DNA from 4 places in the Alteromonas sp. V450 genome. Region 3 is predicted to be linked to each of the others. Evidence: predicted binding sites of a transcription regulator. Region 3 holds the regulator's gene; each other region holds the start of a gene.
The links. The regulator LexA, encoded in region 3, represses DNA repair genes until DNA is damaged. The targets are predictions, from matches to a motif close to TACTGTATNNNNATACAGTA.
Positions count from the first base shown of each region.

Region 1 (3,193 bases), 260 kb from region 3:
GGACTTCCAGCATCTCGCCAATGTTTACGATGCAGCGCATCCGCGCGCACACAAAAAATAACCGGAATTGAAGGCTTTTCCATGCAGTTTTTCAGGTCGATCAACAACGTCGAGGCGATGACCTTTGACCTTGATGATACGCTTTACAATAACGAACCTATAATTCAGCGCGCAGAGCAAGCGCTTCAAGCCCATATTGCACAACACCATAAAGCCGTTGCAGCGATGTCGGCAAGCGATTGGCTCATGTTAAAACGGGCAGCTATTAAAAAGGACAAGCGATTGGCATCTGATATGGGCCAGCTTCGTCGCGTCGTTCTTACTGCAGCCCTTTCTAATACGCATCCTGAGAAGCTGACTACAGAACGGAGTCACGATGAGGAAATCAATAACGCGGTAGAAGCCTGTTTTACGTGTTTTTATGATGCAAGAAGTGACTTTGCATTGTCTGATGAAGTACATGCAACACTTAAGACGATAAGCCAACACGTACCCCTTATCGGTATCACAAATGGCAATGTAGACACACAGAAAATTGGTATTGATGACTATTTCGAAACCGTGCTTCACGCCAGCATGGCGCGTCCTATGAAGCCGGCGCGAAATATGTTTGATGAAGCAGCAACGCGTTTACAAACCCCACCTAAGCATATATTACACGTGGGTGATAACATCATTAAAGATGTTCAAGGGGCTATAAACGCTGGCTTTCAAGCCGCATGGTTTGCTTGCAATAGGCCAGTGAAACTGACCAGCGAGCCAGTAAGCGTTCTGCCTCACGTTGCATTGGACAGCCTCGATGAATTAACCCACTTCCTTTAAGCCAGTGAGCTCACTCATACCGTTTTGCATAGAAAATCGTATTGCGTAGCTGTGGGCAAATATCTATTCAGATTGGTATGAGTTATCTTCGAACACGTTTTGTCGCATGGACTCGCATGGACTTTGACAAACTGGTCTCCCTACTACTTTCGCAGGCACGCCCACCACAGTGACATGCGCCGGCACGCTATTCAGCACAACACTGCCCGCTCCGACTTTTGAGCCTTCGCCAATTTCAATATTCCCTAAGATTTTGGCGCCTGCACCAATTAATACGCCTTGGCGTATTTTGGGGTGACGATCACCCGACTCATTCCCCGTCCCACCAAGCGTGACACTTTGTAAAATAGACACGTTATCTTCAACTACAGCTGTTTCACCCACCACAATACCAGTGGCATGGTCAAACATTACCCCTTTACCAATTCGTGCTGCCGGATGAATATCCACACCGAAGCTCGCTGAATTTCTACTTTGTAAGAACAATGCCAGCTGGTGTCGACCATGTAACCAAAGATAATGGGCCATACGGTGCACTTGTACCGCGTGGAAGCCCTTAAAATGAAGAAGTGGCGTTAAATAGTCACTAACCGCAGCATCTCGCGCTTCAATGGCTAAAATATCCGCTATGGCGGCTTCACTAATACCCGGCTCTAGCAAGTAAGCTTCATCAAAGACTTCACGAATAGCTAATGCAGGCATGACGTCGTCGGCCATTTTATTAGAAAGAATAAAGCTTAGTGACGACTCAAAGTTATGATGCGCAAGCACACTGGCGTGCACATAACTCGACAAAAGCGGCTCACTCTCAGCAACGACTTGCGCTTCCTGTTTTAGCTTCGACCAGAAGTCGATAGGGGCCGAATGTGCGTTCATGGGCATATTCCTGTATTTCGGTTGTGCAAAAGCGCAATGCGCGCCGTAAAAAACGTGCTAAAGCTTGGTGAAACGTTTTAATAACGAGTGCAAAAGTGTACCCGAGTTTGAAGAGATGCAGTACCGTTGTGATACCAGCCAAGCGTATAAATCGATCAGTTTATCTAAATAATTCGTTATTAGTTATTCTACGCTCAAAAAAACTGGCGATGTTTGCCTTGAAAACTGGACTGTATAAATTCACAGTCAGATGGCATAATGCAGCGTCTTAAATTTTGATTTAGATATGAAGATTTTCAACAGATAGGTGCCACACTATGGATGTATCTCGACTGCTAGACGAGCTGAACGATAAACAACGTGAAGCGGTAGCAGCGCCACTCTCAAATGCGCTCGTATTAGCAGGTGCTGGTAGCGGCAAAACCCGCGTGCTTGTGCACCGTATAGCATGGTTGATGGATGTTGAAAACATTGCGCCCTTTTCTATTTTAGCGGTAACCTTTACCAACAAGGCGGCTAAAGAAATGCGTGGCCGTATTGAATCATTAATGGGCAAAAGCCTACACAATATGTGGATTGGTACCTTCCATGGACTCGCGCATCGCTTGTTGCGGGCACATCATGCAGAAGCCAACTTGCCTGAAAATTTTCAAATTATCGACTCGGACGATCAGTATCGACTCATTCGCCGCATTCTTAAAGCGATGAACTTAGATGAGAAGCACTGGGCCCCGCGTCAAATTCAGTGGTACATCAACGGCAATAAGGACGAAGGCCTTCGTCCTCAGCACATTGAAACACATGGCGACCATATCCAAAAGACAATGCGCGAAGTCTACGCTGCTTATCAAGACGCTTGTGACCGTTCAGGACTAGTAGACTTTGCCGAACTGCTGCTTCGCGCACACGAATTGTGGGCCAAGAACCCTGAGGTGCTAGCACATTATCAACGTCGATTTCGCGCCGTACTCGTTGACGAATTTCAAGATACCAACAACATTCAGTATGCGTGGCTTAGAATGCTATGCAGCGGCGACAACAACAATATTATGATTGTAGGCGACGACGACCAGTCAATTTACGGCTGGCGTGGTGCGAATGTCGATAATATTCAGCACTTTCTGAAAGACTTTCACAATCCGGCCACCATTCGTCTTGAACAAAATTACCGGTCGACAGGCAACATACTGAAAGCCGCAAATACGGTAATTGATAATAATTCAGGCCGTTTAGGTAAAGAGTTATGGACTGAAGATGCGCAGGGTGAATTGATTTCAGTTTACGCTGGGTTTAACGAACTCGATGAGGCACGCTTTATCGTATCGAAGATCAAAGACTGGCTGAATCAAGGCAATGCATTAAGCGATACGGCTATTTTGTACCGTAACAATGCCCAGTCTCGCGTGCTTGAAGAGGCATTGCTACACGAAGGCCTAGCGTATCGCATTTACGGTGGTTTGCGCTTCTTCGAACGTCAAGAAATCAAAGATGCCCT
Region 1 covers NZ_MODU01000004.1:3,542,736-3,545,928, reverse strand. Annotated here, with positions in the region: gene xerC (tyrosine recombinase XerC) at 1-61, shown strand, start outside; gene BK026_RS15610 (HAD-IA family hydrolase) at 82-822, shown strand; gene cysE (serine O-acetyltransferase) at 886-1,698, opposite strand; gene uvrD (DNA helicase II) at 2,016-3,193, shown strand, end outside.
Region 1: the regulator LexA is predicted to act here: its motif matches at 1,927-1,946, upstream of uvrD (DNA helicase II).

Region 2 (3,193 bases), 240 kb from region 3:
TCGTTTGCCTGGAACTGCTCAATATCCTCGGCAGTAATGCTTAAGTTAGTTGCTGCGCCTACCACAGCAACTCGCTCTATAGACTTGGCTTCTTCATTCTGGTCTTCTAGGGATTGCGCAAATAATACCGGACTGGATAGCGTGCATACTGCACTGACTAAAACTAACGTTTTCAAGGATGTCTCCATTTGATAATCAACAATTACAAATAAGAAACATTCTCATTAACTTTAGTCTAAATGGATAGCACTTTTACATTTGTTACAACTTTCTACCTAACTTACAAGAATACAGCGATAAAAGGGTATCGGTTTCTTGGCGTTTTAGTATTTGCAAAAGAAAATCCTGCGAAAGCAAAGCTACTTTCACAGGTTGACGAGAAATTATACGCAAAAAAAAGCCGCTCTAAGAGCGGCTTTTTTCAAATACGTCAGCGATTACGCTTCAGCAATGATGATCACTTTGATTGAAGTGATAACGTCAGAGTGAAGTTGTAAGTCGATGTCATACTCACCAGTCTCACGAAGAGTACCAGTAGGTAGTTTAACTTCTGCTTTTTGTACTTCAACGCCAGCTGCAGTGATTGCATCAGCGATGTCACGAGTACCAACAGAGCCAAATAGTTTACCTTCGTCACCAGCAGGCGCTGCGATTGTAACTTCAGCAAGCTCAGCAACTTTTTCAGCGCGTGCGTTAGCAGCAGCTAGTTGCTCAGCAATTTTCGCTTCAAGTTCAGCACGACGTGCTTCGAACTTTTCAACGTTGTCTTTAGTTGCAGGAACCGCTTTACCCTGTGGGAAAAGGAAGTTACGAGCGTAACCAGACTTAACAGTCACTTGGTCGCCCAGGCCGCCAAGGTTGGCGATTTTATCTAGTAGGATGATATTCATCTTAGCTAACCCTTATATTCGCCAAATTACTTGTGTGAATCAGTGTACGGAAGCAACGCAAGGAAACGTGCGCGCTTGATCGCAGAAGACAGCTGACGCTGATATTTTGCGCTTGTACCAGTAATACGGCTAGGGACAATTTTACCGCTCTCAGTGATGTAGTTCTTAAGAGTAGCGATATCTTTGTAATCAATCTCAGTCACACCTTCTGCAGTGAAACGGCAGAACTTACGACGTCTGAAAAAACGAGCCATGGGTAATCTCCTTAAGCGTTGTCTTCAGTGGTTTCAGTTTTCTTTTCCGCGCGATCTTGGCGAGGAGCAGAATCGTCACGACGCTCACGACGAGGCTCTTCTTTCATCATTGGAGAAGGCTCAGTCACAGCAGTCTTAGTGCGCATAACCATGTTACGTAGGATCACGTCGTTGAAACGGAAAGCATTTTCCAATTCATCAACAGCTTCTGCAGACGCTTCAGCATTGATTAGTACGTAGTGGGCTTTGTGCAGCTTTTCAATTGGGTAAGCCAGTTGACGACGGCCCCAATCTTCTAAACGATGAATCTGACCACCGTCTTGCTTTAGGATTGTGGTATAACGCTCGATCATACCAGGTACTTGTTCACTCTGATCAGGGTGAACCATAAATACGATTTCGTAATGACGCATTATAGCTCCTTACGGTTGTAGCCTCGACAGTACAGCCGACTGTATGGAGACAAGGAACGAATTGGGATGGCTGTAAGGGCGCGCATTATACGCAGCAGTTACTAATTGCACAAGCATTAATCACCTCTAGAACAATCATTTGTCTTTTGTAATAAACACCGAGCTAAAACATTTAATAAAATACTGTTTATTTATACAGTAAAATACTGTACAGTTTTTGTGTCTTTAATAAACAGGGGACCTACCATGGCCATTACCACACAGTATGTTGTTACGCACAAAGGGGTAGAAAAATTGGTAACTACCGACAAAAAAGAAGCCGATCAGTATGACAAAATGCTTGATGCAGCAGATAACCTTGCTGACTACATTCATGCGAAGGGGATCAAGCTAGACGATAGCGTAGTGGAAGAGCTCACTATTATGCTGTCTAAAAACAAAGATAAAATCAGCAAGATTTTTAAAGGCGCAACGGCTGAAAGCGTATTAGAAGATGAAAGCGCAGAAGTTGTAAAGCTACAAGCTAACGGCTGATAATTTAGGCGCGCCTCTCCTTTGCGTCGTTATGATGAGCAATTAATAAGAGCAATTGCCGCTTTAGGCTGATGAGATCTGATAGCATAGCTATACGCAAAAATGTTATTTGATAACATTACCTCAACGCGGCAATGTGTTTTCTCTGGTTTTCAACTGGGTGAACAGACGTGTCGCTTTTGCTAATGTGAACATAAGACGTAAATACAGGTCGGGCTTAGCGTGAATACCATCAATAAAAACAATAGCACTCACTTCCAGCGCAACGCAGTGATAAAAGAGCGCAACACAGCGATTGAAGTTAGCAATTTACAGTTTTCGTACACCAAAGAAAGCACGCCTATCATCGACATTAAAGCGTGGCAAGTTTCGCAAGGTGAGCACGTTTTTCTCTCAGGGCCTTCGGGTAGCGGGAAGAGCACATTGCTCAATTTGCTGTGCGGAACATTAACTCCAACTCAGGGCGACATCGCCTTATTAGCACAGCCGTTCTCCGCATTATCGAATCGACAGCGGGACAAGTTTAGAGCACGCAATATCGGCGTTGTTTTTCAACAGTTTAATCTTATTCCCTACCTTTCTGTGGCACAGAACATTAATGCGGCGGTGTATTTTGCAAGTACAAACGTCAGCAAGACAGCATCAGACGCAAAGCTTCGTCATTTACTGGACAAGCTACAGCTGCCTTCTCACGTGCTGCATGCGAAAGCTGACGCATTGAGTATTGGTCAGCAGCAGCGCGTTGCCATTGCCAGAGCACTGATTAACGACCCACAATTATTAATTGTCGATGAACCTACCTCTGCCCTAGATACCGATGCCAGAGATAGTTTTATGTCGCTGCTAAAAGACGTTGCAGGTGAAAGCACCATGATTTTTGTTAGTCACGATAAAGCCATGGAGAGTTATTTTGACCGCCACTGCAGCATCAGTGAATTAAGCCCTAGTACAAACCACATAAAAACGCTAGGCGATGAGGCCCCAAAAGCACAGGAGCGTGCGTAATGCTAAGTACCATTGCTATTGAAAGCTTAAAGCGCAGAAAAACCACGGCAATCCTCACACTGTTAAGTATTACCATCAGCATTAGTTTACTTTTGTG
Region 2 covers NZ_MODU01000004.1:3,037,130-3,040,322, forward strand. Annotated here, with positions in the region: gene BK026_RS13230 (TonB-dependent receptor) at 1-176, opposite strand, end outside; gene rplI (50S ribosomal protein L9) at 438-890, opposite strand; gene rpsR (30S ribosomal protein S18) at 917-1,144, opposite strand; gene rpsF (30S ribosomal protein S6) at 1,156-1,557, opposite strand; gene BK026_RS13255 (YebG family protein) at 1,804-2,091, shown strand; gene BK026_RS13260 (ABC transporter ATP-binding protein) at 2,314-3,096, shown strand; partial or broken gene BK026_RS19960 (ABC transporter permease) at 3,096-3,193, shown strand, end outside.
Region 2: the regulator LexA is predicted to act here: its motif matches at 1,739-1,758, upstream of BK026_RS13255 (YebG family protein).

Region 3 (3,193 bases):
TTTCGAATTTGTTCTCTATTTGCTCTCTTTGCGTAGCAAGCAGGGAATAAAACTCAACGTCACTATCCATATATTTGTAGTGCCACTTCCACTGAGAACCCGTAACCAATACCGTCATATCCGGTTCAGAGGTGTCCTCCATTGCGATAAGCGTATTGGCAGCAGGAATGGCCATAAAAATAAGAATAAGGAAAGGAACAACGGTCCATGCAATTTCAACTTTTACATTTTCGTGAAAGTTGGCGGGCTTGGCGCCCCTGGACTTTCTATGCAAGTACATTGACGCGAACATTACGCCAAAGACTACAACAGCAATACCAACACAGATAAAAAACATAAGCATATGCAGATCGTAAACCTGCCCACTTATATCTGTCGCGCCGCGTCGTAAATTGACAGAGGAGTTTTCTCCTCCTGAATCTTGCGCGAACACAGAAAAAGAAAAAAACAAAAGCGATAAGCGTATTAGCCCTTTTGTTATGACGGTCGTTACTTGTTTCACTCAGCACCTCCGTAATGGTAGAACCATTAACGCTAAATGTTGATGCGCGCTGTCCCTACCAGATGGTTGCGAACGTTTGACCCATAACCTCAATTTGTAAAACAAATTTAGAGTCATTGTTATTATTTTGTTAATCTCTGCTTAAGAATTGCGCAATAATGACGTGCCGTCTAGTCTTTTCTGTTAAAAATTTAACGAAACGGTTAAAATTTAATCAAACTATGCTGTACGTTATCCTTAACACTTTCGAAGTTACCCCGGCGTTTGGTCAAACGACCGTATTTTTAACACAATGAATTAGAAACTAGACAAAAAGCTTTCGATAACAAAAACCTTCCTGAAATCAAAAGCTAACAGAGAAAAGAAAGGCGAATTAAATAAGCCAAATAAGTTTAGCGATGTAAAAGAGGGGAAAGTTGCAGTTCGGTGCTGTCACTGCTTTGCGGATAAAATTGCTACTAGCAGCCTTTATTAAGAAACACATAATCCCATGCTAACTTAGGAAATTTGCACTAAATCAGGGCAATTAACGCATAAAAAAAGCGGCTATATTGCCGCTTTTGCTTAAAGGTCATAAATTGAAATTAAGGGACTACATCCAGTCAGCGTTTCTAATAACACCAACCGCTATCCCTTCTATCGCAAAAGGTTCCGAAGCAAGGTCAACTTTGATTGGAGAAAACTCTTCATTTTCAGCGTGCAGTAAAACCTCTGCGCCTCGTCGTTCTAGACGTTTAACCGTGACGTCTTCGTCAACACGCGCAACAACCACCTGTCCGTTGCGAACGTCTGTAGTTCTGTGCACTGCCAACAGGTCACCATCTAAAATGCCAATATCTTTCATACTCATTCCGCTCACGCGAAGCAAAAAGTCAGCATGAGGACTAAATAATGCAGGATCCACCTTGTAATGCGATTCAACGTGCTCTTGCGCCAGAATGGGTTCGCCTGCTGCAACGCGCCCAATTAACGGTAACCCCTCTTCTTCCGCGCTTTCGTCGTCTAATGGTATGTTTAGCTTTATACCACGCGAGGTTCCAGGCAAAATTTCTATCACACCTTTACGCGCTAGTGCTTTAAGGTGCTCCTCAGCAGCGTTCGCTGAGCGAAAACCAAGCTCTCTGGCAATTTCCGCTCTCGTTGGCGGCATTCCCGTATCTTGCATCGTTGTTTTGATTAGTTCTAAAACTTCTGATTGTCTAGCTGTTAATGGGCGCATAAAAGACCTGTCTGTTCATACAGTTCCTGTAAGTATATACACCTAAAAATAAATCACAAGCGGTATGTGCGTTGTAAGTGTTTGACGCCTGCTCTGATTATTGTTGGCACATCACGCGGTTGCGGCCCATTGTTTTTGCTTGGTAGAGTAATTTATCAGCCTGGGAGAGGAGATGGCTAAAATCGACATGGTAAGTACTATCAACAAACATAGCACCTATACTAATTGTCAGTGAAATACTATCTTTCTTATATTGTACTTTGCACTTCTCAATTGCTTCACGAAGCTTATTGAGTCGTTCAACTTCCTGGTCTCGTGTTTCGAAGACAGACACTATCGCAAATTCTTCTCCGCCTAACCGCGAGACAATATCTGGCTCAACATAAAACTCGTCAATTAAGTTCGCCACCGCAATTAGCGCCTGATCGCCTGCGTCGTGACCATAGGTATCGTTGACTTCCTTGAAGTGATCAATATCAATAACTGCGACACTCACTTGCTTATCTTCATGGGTCAATGCTTGGCACTTTTCAACAAACGCTCTTCGATTATACAAGCCGGTAAGCGAGTCCGTCATCGCCAGACGCCGCAGTTTTTCCTCTGCAACGGCTCTTGCATCCTCAAGTTCGACAGCGTAAAACAAGCCCGCTAATGCATCTAGCAACGGCTGTAAAAAATCCGCGTCAGCGTGGGTATATGGCTCGAATTTATTAGCTAGACCTATCATGCCAACAACGCGCTCTTTCACTGAAATGGGCAAGCCCAAAAATCGGCTTATTCGAGGATGGCCGGCAGGGACACCTTTAGAATGGGGGTGGCTACCTGCGACGTTGCTAATTGTCATCTTGCCAGAGGTCACTACGCTGCCAAAAAGGTTGTCAAAGTTAGAGAAGTACAGATTGCGCTTCTTGTATTCATTGTATTGCGTTAAGCTTTCACTGTCCCAAGTGATTTCTGATATTGCATGTACGAACAGTTTTGGCTGTGTATCCTGATCTTTCATTTGCGCAATAAACGCAAACTGGCTGTCTGAAATATCAATCAGCTCGGGCAATATTGTCTGGCAAGCAAGAGTTAGGTCGTTATTTTGCAAATATGATGCCCGGGCTTTGTTAATAAATTGGAGAAGCTGTGTTTTCTTTTTCTCGTGCAGCTCTCGCTCCATGCGTTGAGTAATATCTCGGTGGATCCCCGCTATCCTTACTGGCTTTCCAGCCTCATCCGTTTCAACGGTCTTTCCATAGCTTTCTACCCATACCCAACTGCCATTCGTATGCTTCATTCGAAATGTTGTGTTGAAGACTTTACTCTTGCCCGTCAGGTGCTCATTTAACATTTTCTCCACGTGAACATAGTCTGCGGGGTGAATAAGCTGGCGGAAAAAGCGCGAACTCGTGTCGTAGTATTCATACTCTAGACCCACAATATCGCACCACCGTTTATTCACTTGATTTACATCAGCTTGTAAATTC
Region 3 covers NZ_MODU01000004.1:3,279,907-3,283,099, forward strand. Annotated here, with positions in the region: gene coxB (cytochrome c oxidase subunit II) at 1-502, opposite strand, end outside; gene lexA (transcriptional repressor LexA) at 1,095-1,721, opposite strand; gene BK026_RS14395 (diguanylate cyclase) at 1,819-3,193, opposite strand, start outside.

Region 4 (3,193 bases), 630 kb from region 3:
CCGGTACTACACATTCTGGTGAAGATTTACTCGTAACGGCTGATGTCACTGCCACTTCTGCAACAATTAAAACCGCTGCGACTACGCATCAGCTAGATAGCTTTAATGCAGCTGGGTGGGCAGATTTGTATCCTGGTGACGAACGCGCTGTTTTCTTCGTACCGAGCACGGGGAGCGGCTATGACGGCTCCAAGGTTTTACTTATGGAGAAAACCGGGAATTACATCACCAGTGAAGAAGTTTCTTCTAACTGGGATAACTCTGGTATTGCTGTAACTACCGATTACAACAATGACGGTGCCGGTGATTTATTCCTACCTACTGCACAAACCTATGATGGCGCGTTTGCTGCAATGCGATTAAATGATTTCTCTATTCAATATGAGATTACAGGGAGTTATTCGAACGATGTTTCAGTTATTAAAGCATTCGACTTTAATAACGATGGTTTCGATGATGCCGTATATGTTGATGGTCGAACGTTAAAAGCGGTGGACGTGAAGAATCAAGTTATGTTGGCTACGTACACTATGCCTCAGTACTTTCGTGACTTTGATATTGTCGCGATGAATGGCAGTGTGTATGTGGCGCTTTCATTAGGTGACGAAATCACTGAATTACTTACGCCAACAACATCAGGTTTTTCAATTTTGGCCAGCACTGATACTTCTTGCACGCGTCTTACCTTTATAAACGCTGATAGCGACGCTGCCACAGAACTTGCTTGTTATAACGATCAGAACCAGTCTCTCGTTCTGTTTGACGTTACAGACACCAGTTTGACTAAAACATCAGACGTTCGTATCAACACGACAATCATCGACATGGTAGCAAATCCGATGACTTCCGCTAATCAAACTCTCATCGTGACTTCCGCGAATGACGATGATTACTTGGAGTATTACGGTGTTTCAGAGCTCAGCGAAATGACAGCTGAAGGGATCTCTATCTGGAAAAGCCCATCGTTGATTGGTTCTGCGCGCAAATACTCGCTTCATACGAGAAAATCGTCCGAGGGAAACCTTGAAGTGTTAATGGCTACAACAAGAGCAATGTATTGGTTAGGCCGCGCTGAGTAAGTAGCGCTATCTGCGCTCATTTCGATACCGTTCTGAGGCGTTTTTTAGTATAGCGGCGACACATCAATGTTGGTGTATCGCCGTTTTTTTTGGGTCTTCTAGTTCTGGTCACACGGTGAAAAAATACACTTGTTTAAATATGTGCCTTTTATAAGGAATTAGAACTCCGTTAATTTTATTGATATCTCAAAACGAAATAGTGTAATTAACCGCCATTGATAATATACTGTCTTTTTGTACAGTCTCGTGTGAGCACGTTAAGAGCAAAGGCAGGTAATGCGAAAAATTATCCACGTCGACATGGATTGTTTTTATGCCGCAGTTGAAATGCGCGACAACCCAGCCTTGCGCGATATTCCTATTGCCATTGGTGGCAGTGCCGACCGTCGTGGGGTTATTTCTACCTGCAACTATCCTGCCCGCAAATTTGGTGTGCGCTCAGCTATGGCCACAGCGTATGCCTTAAAGCTTTGTCCAAATCTAACCCTCGTAAAGGGGCGTATGGATGTATACGCTGCCGAGTCGCAAAAAATACGTAAGATTTTTGCAGACTACACCGACCTTATTGAGCCCCTATCATTAGATGAAGCCTATTTGGACGTGACCAATAGTGAGTTTTGTGGGGGCAGTGCCACGTTAATTGCGGAAGAAATACGCGCTCGTATTGAAAGGGAGTTAGGTCTTACCGCTTCAGCAGGGGTCGCGCCTTGCAAATTCGTGGCGAAAGTAGCCAGTGACGAAAACAAGCCCAACGGCATTTGTGTGATCACGCCCGATAATCTCGATGCCTTTGTACGCGAAATGCCGCTAAAGAAAATTCCAGGCGTGGGCAAAGTTACTATGCAAAAGCTTCAGCGTATGGGGCTTAATACCTGTAACGATGTTCGCCAGTATCCTTTTGAGCGCATTCAAAAAGAACTGGGTAAGTTCGGTAGTGTACTGTGGGAACGGGCTCATGGTATTGATGAGCGTGAATTGTCGGTATCGCGAGAGCGCAAGTCTATAGGTGTAGAGCGCACGCTAAATGAAGATATACACACTATCGAGCAATGCATCGACTTCTTGCCCCATTTGTTTGAAAAGCTTCAGCAGCGTATGGAAAACCATAAAAAGCGCACAGGCAAGCCTGTGCGTATTCGCACCCAAGGCGTAAAGCTTAAGTTTAACGACTTTCAGCTAACGACTGTTGAGCACCGCAGCGCGGCGCTTAATGAAGCGTATTTTCACACACTAATGCAGGAAGCTTTCGAGCGAGCAACAGGGCGTGGCATCCGTCTTGTAGGCGTACATATTGGTCTTGCAGCCGACCAATCGACACAACAGCTGGTTTTGCCTTTTGAGCAGATTTAATTAACACTAGCGCCTTATTCTCTGACGCAACATTTATCTCGAAGGTCACTATGGACTCAAAACAACTCAAAACCCCCGGCCGCTATAAGCACTACAAAGGTAATCTATACGATGTATATGAAGTGGCTACACATTCAGAAGACGAAAGTAAGCTAGTGGTATATCGGCCGTGTTATGGCGAAAAAGCGTTATGGGTTCGCCCTCTGGGTATGTTTGTAGAGTCAGTGGAAAAAGACGGAGAGACACTTCCTCGTTTTGCTTATGTTGGTGATATCCCTGAAGATGAAAAAATGATCTAATTGTGAAATTAGGTCATAGTGTAAGAGGTCTTATTAAAACAGGCTTCTTACAAGGAAATAATAATGAAAACTGCCCCTCGTTTTAGCGCCCACATTATGGCTGCGTTTATAGCTACTAGCCCTTTAATTTATTCAGCGGCTAATCCCGCAAATGCACAAGACAGGTTCGCCGATGTTGAAGTAAAGGCAACCGCGATAAAAGGCTCTGTGCACATGCTTACAGGCGCAGGTGGAAATATTGGCGTATCAGCTGGTGAAGACGGTGTTCTTATCATCGACGATCAATTTGCGCCACTGGCTGAAAAAATAGCAGCACAGCTTGGTGAACTAGGCAGCGATAAGCCTAAATATGTGATAAACACGCATTATCACGGCGATCACACAGGTTCTAATGCATTTTTCCATAGTCATAAGGGGGCAACTATTCTTGCCCATGAGAATGTGCGTGTACGCCTTGCTAACGAT
Region 4 covers NZ_MODU01000004.1:2,654,800-2,657,992, reverse strand. Annotated here, with positions in the region: gene BK026_RS11595 (VCBS repeat-containing protein) at 1-1,079, shown strand, start outside; gene dinB (DNA polymerase IV) at 1,356-2,429, shown strand; gene BK026_RS11585 (DUF1653 domain-containing protein) at 2,480-2,728, shown strand; gene BK026_RS11580 (MBL fold metallo-hydrolase) at 2,792-3,193, shown strand, end outside.
Region 4: the regulator LexA is predicted to act here: its motif matches at 1,304-1,323, upstream of dinB (DNA polymerase IV).